4 regions of the Shewanella sp. DC2-4 genome follow, and region 3 is predicted to be linked to each of the others. Evidence: predicted binding sites of a transcription regulator. Region 3 holds the regulator's gene; each other region holds the start of a gene.

Region 1 (2,196 bases), 2.6 Mb from region 3:
AAGTTCTGAGAAAGTATTACTATCATCCATAAAACTTTCGTCTCTGGGAATATCCATTGCAACCGTCAATTTAGCATCTTTCAGTAATAGGTTAGCAGCCAAATCGGAATTGGGACTCCCATCAAGATCACTTTCTGTTACAGATGTTGTATCTAATGGTTCAGATGAAATTGAAGAGCCTAAGGTATTCAGGTCGAAAGTATTTCCCGAGGTAGCGATATTACCCGTATTGGGACTATTCACTGTCGAGCTGCTAGTCGTTGCTTTTGCCGCAGTGTTGGTTGCCGACTTTATCGTTGCACTGTTCGCTAAGCCCGCTTGATTAATCACAGCATTAAGTGTGACATCATTCTCAACTAAAGACTCATCTATGCTCACCCCGACTTCAGTGGCAGAGACAAGCTCAGTGTCTTCTAAAGGTAATTCTGAAGCGTCATCGGTCAAATTTGGATCAATCACAGCATCACTATCCGCTGACGCTTCAAGTATATTTGGGTCTATGGGAAGAATATGTACGAGTGACTTATCAGTCAAAGAAGATGGTTTCACGTCATCTGCGATTGAAATTGCTGCCATATCTGGGCTAGTAGAAACTAACTTTTGTAATTCAGCAGAAAAACCCGCTTCATCGGCATCTATATCTGATGCCAGTTCAATCTCAGCAGAAACAGTAGATGCCAATGCTGAGCCGGTTAATAAAGCTGATGAAGTATCAATATTTTCTTCACCAGTTATATCTTCTTCAGCATTTAAAAATGCTAGCGGCAAACTATCTCCATCTGATGCCGTTTTCTTCATATCATTTGCCATGCTAATTTGGGCAAAAATGAGATTCACGTCGGCGTCATCAGTTGATATATCGTCATCTTTTACTTTATCAGCAGAGGTAACCTGCACAGCATCATCAGTGTTAGCAATGGTTTTTTTAGACGCAGAAATAGAAAATGAGCTAGCGGTGACTGACGCAAGTGTAGATGAAAAGTCTTCATTATTAGACTCTTGGGAAGATGTCTTAGCGGAATTGGCCGCAGAGTTGCCTGTTTTACTTAACAGGATATTGGTCATTTGTTGCATAAGTGCTCCCAAACATCACCCAGCAAAAAAAGAAATGGCTAGGTAGAAACGTCAATTAAACACTGCGGTTGCAGGGTCATGGACTAAATCAAAGCAAATAAGATGCCAAAACATCAGATTTTACGACAGCATATCGAAAAGAATTAACACTGAGAGGTGCCGAATTGATGCTTATGCCATCAATACAAAAAAACTAAAGAGCCTATCCGGCTAGCGAGCAGTAAAGATGCCTATCATTTCACTAACGTTGATGACGGCGATAAAATTGCTGGGAAGCAAATTCATCGGTCATTTTTTGCTCCCTTTTTTGTTCAACCACTTGACGCTTCTTCTCTTTACTGGCTAAGAGTAATTCTACTGCCTTACGTTTTTTTTGCTTTTCCAACCAATGTTGTTGTCGATATTCTTTTTGCTTTTCACCGTCGGCTACGACGTGATTTTGCTGGATAATAGCGTCATCGATCTGACGAATAAAACGGTGAAACTGGTGATAGTGACTAGCACTGATGGCTTGACCTTGCTGGGATTGCATTTGCTTCATGTATTCTAAGCGATAGTTATTCAGAGCACTGAGTTGATTCAACCGTTTTTGACACTCTAACTGCGCAGATTTTAACAATAACGCCGCTTGTTCTTCGGCATCATTGGCAAGCTTTAACACTAACAACAAGGGATCGGCGTTAGCCATACTAGACCTCGATTAATTCGATGACGCCATTATTTGCACTGTGCAGCAAGTTGCCCAAGCATGACTTGGCTATCGGCAAAGCTAAATGCATCACGCATGGTTTGGCGCAAAAAAGCATTCATTGCTGGCTGCAGTCGTATCGCATTATCAATGCGAGGATCGCTTCCTTGGGCATAGGCCCCAATAGAAATCAAATCTCGATTTTGCTGATACAAGGAATAGGTTTGTTTCACGCGGCGCATGGCTTCCAAATGTTCATTGGAGATCACCATAGGCGCGACTCGGCTAATAGAAGCTTCAATATCAATCGCAGGATAGTGCCCCGAATCCGCAAGCGAACGTGACAAGACTATGTGGCCATCGAGGATCGCCCGCGAAGCATCGGCAATCGGATCCTGTTGATCATCCCCTTCCGTCAGCACAGTATAAAATGC
Region 2 (2,196 bases), 850 kb from region 3:
CAGGCTTATGCTAAGTTGTTTTTCGGTCTGTGGGTGATGTTTGCTTCAGTAGCAAGCGTTAGCTGGTAATCGATCAGCATAAGATTTCGACAAGGAGAGTGTCATGCAAGTTAGCAAAATCACTGGGAAATTTGATGTTAAGCTCACTCCTGATAGCCCCTATGCTACTGGCATTGGTGGTGTGACCCTAGGGCGTATGGGCTTAGATAAAACCTTTTATGGCGAGCTTGAGGGGCGCAGCAAGGGGGAAATGCTCAGTGCTATGACGTCAGTCAAGGGCTCTGCTGGCTATGTGGCCATTGAACAAGTGGTTGGTAATTTGTGCGGTAAGCAGGGCAGTTTTGTATTACAACATTTTGGCATTATGACCGATGGACAAAATCGTCTGATCTTAGAAGTGATACCCCATTCTGGGGCGGGGGAGTTGCAGGGGTTAACTGGCACTATGACCATCAATATTGAGAATGGCCAACATTTTTATGCATTCCAGTTTGGCTTTGAAGCTTAGTTTGGCTTTGAAGCTTGAATAACGCCTGTGTTTTAGCTCAGTTTTCTGTAACTCTTCTCCTTTATGATCATTCGAGTCATCTTAATTCACCCCTCTTAATTTAAGCGAGTAAGTCTTTTCGATTGAGTCTGAAAATGGACATAAAAAAAACCAGCTGAGGCTGGTTTTTTTGATTCTTTTTTCATAAAGCACTATCGAACCTTTAGTCTAGATCGGCGTGCTGTTACTTAAAATACGTTTAATTTAAAAAATGCCGTTGTCGCGAGAGTTAAGACACTTTTTTAACCACTTTAATTTTATCAACGACCTTTTTCACATCGTCGGTATTTTCGGCAATTTTCAGTGCTAGTTGACGTTCGGCATCGCTGGCAACTTCACCTTTCAATGTCACTATGCCATTGGCAACATCCACATTAATTTGGGTGCCGGATACGTCAGTTGAAAACAGTAAACGCGTTTTGATGACTGTGGCAACTTTAGAGTCAGTTAAGGTGGCAACAACTTCACTGGTGCCTTCTTTTTCATTCATCACAGTGAGTTGGTTATCGACATCTTTCACCCCATCTAAGCTCTTGATGAGCTCTGTGGCGAGGGCTTTATCCACACTGCTTTCCACTTTACCTGTTAACGTCACTTTACCATCTTTGACATCTGTAATGATGTCGAAGGAATTGAGATTCGTGTTGAGCAGTAAAGTGGTTTCTGCTTTACCATCGATCCACGCATCCTTGGTTCCGCCTTTCCAATCTTGGGCGGCAGCCACATTTAAACTGATTGAACCGACAAGTAAAGCCACTAGTACTGATGCTGTTGTAGTTTTCATAATCATATCCTCCGTTGTTTTCTCGAAGCTAGATAATGCGCCAATCGTGCCAATGTTTTTAAGGTAATGATTTTTAATGTTTAAATTGTTTTATCTGGCGTTTTTATACCTTGGCATTTTCCTTTAGGTCGGTCTTTTTTACCGACAAAATGTAATTTTTTCTGGCATGCTGAGCCATCATTCGAGCATAAAAAACCGCACTCATCAGTGCGGTATTATGTCTGTAATAAAAGTGGAGGGGAGTCGGTTAAATATGGCTCACTTAGCGACAGGGAATTAATGGTGATTGAGCGATCCCGTACCGTCGTAACTCATTTGCAGCCAAGCGGCGCCTTCTGCAAGTTGGTTTGCAAGTTGTGGCTGATGCGCTTGCCTTACTGCTTGTTTTATTTGGATTAGCACTTGCTGTTCTATGTCGACAAGGGCGGTCATAGCCTGCGAAATTTGGCACTGTTGCAACAATTCTGTTGCTTGAGTATAAGTGACGGGCACGGTGTGACTTAGGCCATTAATTGGCTCGTCAGCCAAACGTCTCAGCTGTTCAAACCGAGTTAACATTCGTTGGTGGATGTTAGCTTTGGCGGAAAAAACACGCTTAAGATTATAGTCTTCGACATACCTCCTCGCTTGGTTGTAAAATGTGAGTCCTTCCTGATTCAGCTTGATGATTTCATCGATCAACATGATATCGGCGCGGATATCAGTCTGATGTTGCACAACATTAGACTTCATTATGGGCCTCCTAATGCCAGTGTTCGACATAGATTGTTTAACTGCTTGGGTAAACTGATTTTGTTTCGTTCAGCTACCATGCATATTCTGTTCTCGTTTTTAATGATATTTTAACAGGCTGATTTTTAGACTG
Region 3 (2,196 bases):
CATTATTGATCTGTTCGAAATGGCGTTCAAGTTTTGAAAACTTTTCTTCTACATATGCACGTAACGATTCGGTAATTTCGACATGGTGTCCACTTAGGTTTATTTGCATAGAAACGTCCTCCGATATCCACTGTAGGTTATAAACTTTTACGCTGATTAGAAGGTGGAATAAGCATAGCCTCTCGGTACTTCGCAATGGTTCTGCGGGCTACGTTGATCCCTTGTTCTGCCAGAAGTTGTGCCATCTTACTATCGCTTAATGGTTTTTTCTGGTTTTCCGCTGCCACCAGTTTCTTTATAAAGGCTCTGATTGCTGTGGATGAGCACTCACCACCATCGTCAGTACCGACGTGGCTAGAGAAGAAGTATTTTAGTTCAAAAAGTCCCTTAGGGGTATGCATGTATTTTTGAGTTGTGACCCGTGAGATGGTGGACTCATGCATTTCTACCGCTTCGGCAATATCGTTAAGCACCATAGGCTTCATGGCTTCTTCACCATACTCAAAGAAACCTTGCTGATATTGCACTATGCAATTAGCAACTTTAAGCAAAGTATCGTTACGGCTTTCTAAGCTCTTAATAAACCATTTAGCCTCTTGCAGATGGCCGCGAATAAATTGGCTATCGGCTTGGTTTTTGGTACTGCGTGCCATAGAAGCATAATGTTGATTTACATTGATTTTTGGCATGCAGTCAGGATTAAGCTCAACGACCCAGCGGCCATTTTTCTTCGACACAGACACATCTGGGATAACGTATTCGTCATTATTGGGCGTGATCAACAAACCTGGGCGAGGATTGAGGGTTTGGATAAGTGCTATACCATCCCTTAATTCATCTTCTTTTAATTTAGTCTTACGCATCAATAACCTAAAATCACGGGCGGCGATCAGATCTAAATGATCTTTGATCAGCATACGGGCGTTTTCTAGGTTGGGAGTATCAGCGGCGAAATGCGACAGTTGGATCAGCAGGCATTCACTTAAATCGCGGGCGGCAACGCCTATGGGATCAAAATGCTGAATACGCTTGAGTACGGCTTCGACTTCGTCAAGCTCAACTTCAGGATTGCCCATGGCTTCGAGAATTTCTTCAGTGCTTTGGGTGAGATAGCCCTGATCGTCGATGGCATCAATAATGGCGGTGGCAATGGCTAAATCGGTTTCAGAAAACGGCGTGAGGTTTTTTTGCCATTCTAAGTGTTCGTACAAACCTTCACTGGTCTCGCCTTGGAAGGGCATATCGTCTTCACGACTGCCGCCGGGGCCTGAGTTTGGGGAGGCGGTAAACACTTCATCCCATGTGGTGTCCATGGGGAGCTCATCGGGCATGGATTCTTTGGTTAGCGACTCTGCCGTATCTATGGTGGAGCTGTCTTTTTCTGGTGGCAGAGTGCTAGATTCACTGAAATCCGTATCGGATAGCGTTTGGTTTACAGGGGTTTTAGTGGCGTCGAATTGATCCTCTTCCAGCTCGAGAAGGGGATTAGAATCTAATGCTTGCTGGATCTCTTGCTGCAGTTCTAATGACGACAGTTGCAACAGACGTATAGCCTGTTGTAGTTGTGGCGTCATGGTTAACTGTTGACCCAGTTTGAGCTGGAGTGACGCTTTCATGTTACCGCTGATCCCTACGTTATTATTGTTGGATGAGGTCGCTTATTATTATCTTGAGTGAAGCCCAATGGCGGTATAAATTGCCTCCATTGGCTTCGCTCGATTAACTATAGCCTGAATTGTTCACCTAAGTACACAGCCCTAACTTGCTGATTGTCTAAGATCTCTGCTGGAGTTCCTTCGGCAATCAGGTTTCCGTGACTCACAATATAAGCATGTTCACATACATCTAATGTCTCGCGGACATTATGGTCTGTGATCAGTACGCCAAGGCCGCGACTTTTGAGTTGTTCGATAATCTTCTTGATGTCGATAACCGAAATAGGATCGACGCCGGCAAACGGTTCATCGAGCAAAATGAACTTAGGATTAGCGGCTAAAGCCCGCGCAATTTCGACGCGACGACGTTCGCCACCCGACAATGACATGCCTTGGCTGTCACGGATGTGGGTGATATGAAACTCTTCGAGCAGATGTTCTAGTTCTTCTTCTCGTTCTTCGTTTTTAAGTTCTTTACGAGTTTGCAGTACGGCCATGATGTTGTCATGAACAGTTAGCTTACGAAAGATACTGGCTTCTT
Region 4 (2,196 bases), 2.6 Mb from region 3:
TAGATACGCTTTACGCTATAATCTCGACTTTATAACATGATGGTTTCGCACTGATTTTGGTGCTTGCTATAGGATTTAGGATGTGAATGTGCCAAATAAATCACTCGCTGAGGCTGAATATAATCAATTTAGGTTGTTCTTAGAGCAACACAGCGGCATCGTACTGGGTGAAAATAAGCAATATCTTGTGCGCAGTCGTCTTGCTCCTTTGATGGGCAAATATAACCTGCCATCCTTATCTGATGTGGTTAAGCATTCGATGAAGCCTACTGAGCGTGCGCTCAGAGCTGAAGTGATCGATGCTATGACGACCAATGAAACCCTTTGGTTCCGTGATCGTTATCCATTTGAGTTGTTGAATAATGTCCTACTACCTGAATACAGTCGTCTGGGGCGTCCACTTAAAATTTGGTCTGCGGCTTGCTCGTCAGGCCAAGAGCCGTACTCATTGGCTATGACTATTCTTGAGTATCAACAGAAGAAGCCTGGTGCCTTGGCTGGTAGTGCTTCGATTCAAGCAACGGATCTATCTCCTTCCATGTTGGAACGCTGCAAAAATGCCGAGTACGATAGTTTGGCATTAGCGCGTGGTTTATCTGAAGAACGTAAGCGTCAGTTTTTTGATGCATTACCTTCAGGTAATATGAAGTTAAAGGATAATGTGAAGCGGTTGGTGAACTTTAGAGCGCATAATTTGCTTGAGAGTTATAGTCTGCTTGGCAAGTTCGACATTATCTTTTGCCGCAATGTGCTGATTTATTTTGCACCAGAGGCAAAGGCAAAAATTTTGCGGCAATTCGCTGCCGCTCTCAATCCCAAAGGAATTTTATTTCTCGGTGCATCAGAATCTATCGCTGGTTTAACGGACGAGTTTGATATGGTTCGTTGTAACCCTGGCATTTATTACCAGAAAAAGACTTAACTCAGCCGCTCTAAAGAAAATTACCGACAATTGTCGGTAATTTTTTACCCATCACTTGCTCATCCTTGTTGTTATTCTCAAAATTTTCCTGATGTTGGCACATGAATTGCTTTATTTTCGTGAGAACACGAGGAGGCAATTTTATGGCGATCAATTTTGATAATGCACTGGGTGTGCATCAATACACTCTCGGTATTAGAGCGCAGCGGGCTGAAGTCATTTCAAGCAATATCGCTAACGCAGATACGCCACATTACAAAGCCCGCGATGTTGATTTTTCTGCGGCAATGCAGGCCGCTCGAGGCCAACAGCAGCAGCGAAATAGTCTTGAAATGCAAGAGCCAGATAAGCATTTTGGGCTTGCGGAGTTGACTGGGCAATTTGTTAAGTTCCGTGTGCCAAATCAACCCGATACCGGTGATGGTAATACTGTTGATATCCAACAGGAACAATCGGCATTCATGCAAAATGCACTTGAATATCAAATGTCGCTAGGTTTTTTAGATAGTAAGTTTAGTGGCATGAAGAAAGCGTTGAGAGGGGATTAATCATGAGTTTATTTAGCATATTTGATGTTGCTGGCTCGGGAATGTCTGCTCAATCGGTCAGGCTAAACACCACCGCGAGCAACATAGCCAACGCGGATTCCGTCTCGAGTAGTGTAGATAAGACCTATCGTTCCCGTCATCCCATTTTTGAAGCCGAAATGGCTAAAGCCCAAAGTCAGCAACAAGCTTCTCAAGGCGTTGCAGTAAAAGGCATTGTAGAAAGTGATAAACCACTACTGAAAGAATACTCGCCCGATCATCCTATGGCGGATGCGGACGGCTTTATTTATAAACCGAATGTTAATGTTATGGAAGAAATGGCAGATATGATTTCTGCTTCGCGCTCATATCAAATGAATGTTCAAGTCGCTGAAGCAGCTAAGTCTATGCTGCAACAAACACTTGGGATGGGTAAATAACATGTGTTACTTAGGAGGTAAGCTGTGAGCCTCATTAATCAAATTAACCAAGCGTCGGCGCAGACGGCTCAAAATAAGAGTCAGCCAAATGCCGTTACGACGAATTCATCAACCAGTTCAACGGGTAATCCGTTTCTTGACGGCATACGTTTGCCAAAAGAGTCAATAGTACCGGAAGCCAAAAGCCAGCAGTTAACTCAAGATGACTTTTTCTCGTTATTAAGCCAACAGTTATCGATGCAAGATCCCTTTAAGCCCGTCGACAACGACCAAATGATTGCACAGATGGCATCATTCTCGACGGTTG

The links. Region 3 encodes sigma-54, which starts transcription at its own class of promoters, with help from an activator protein. Its sites were predicted from a motif close to GTTGGCACGNNNNTNGNNT; they were not measured.
Region 1: HQQ92_RS05675 (flagellar hook-length control protein FliK) is a predicted target of sigma-54. The motif match lies at 1,166-1,184, and genes of this name have one in related genera.
Region 2: HQQ92_RS13105 (BON domain-containing protein) is a predicted target of sigma-54. The motif match lies at 1,367-1,385, and genes of this name have one in related genera.
Region 4: flgB (flagellar basal body rod protein FlgB) is a predicted target of sigma-54. The motif match lies at 1,016-1,034, and genes of this name have one in related genera.

Annotation. Positions count from the first base shown of each region.
Region 1 covers NZ_JABRVR010000002.1:1,115,076-1,117,271, reverse strand. The annotation lists gene HQQ92_RS05675 (flagellar hook-length control protein FliK) at 1-1,074, opposite strand, end outside; gene fliJ (flagellar export protein FliJ) at 1,316-1,762, opposite strand; gene fliI (flagellar protein export ATPase FliI) at 1,792-2,196, opposite strand, start outside.
Region 2 covers NZ_JABRVR010000002.1:2,812,633-2,814,828, reverse strand. The annotation lists gene HQQ92_RS13110 (DUF3224 domain-containing protein) at 104-508, shown strand; gene HQQ92_RS13105 (BON domain-containing protein) at 777-1,331, opposite strand; gene HQQ92_RS13100 (hypothetical protein) at 1,608-2,063, opposite strand.
Region 3 covers NZ_JABRVR010000002.1:3,665,849-3,668,044, reverse strand. The annotation lists gene hpf (ribosome hibernation promoting factor) at 1-109, opposite strand, end outside; gene HQQ92_RS16730 (RNA polymerase factor sigma-54) at 138-1,616, opposite strand; gene lptB (LPS export ABC transporter ATP-binding protein) at 1,724-2,196, opposite strand, start outside.
Region 4 covers NZ_JABRVR010000002.1:1,088,938-1,091,133, forward strand. The annotation lists gene HQQ92_RS05540 (protein-glutamate O-methyltransferase CheR) at 83-922, shown strand; gene flgB (flagellar basal body rod protein FlgB) at 1,066-1,470, shown strand; gene flgC (flagellar basal body rod protein FlgC) at 1,473-1,889, shown strand; gene flgD (flagellar hook assembly protein FlgD) at 1,914-2,196, shown strand, end outside.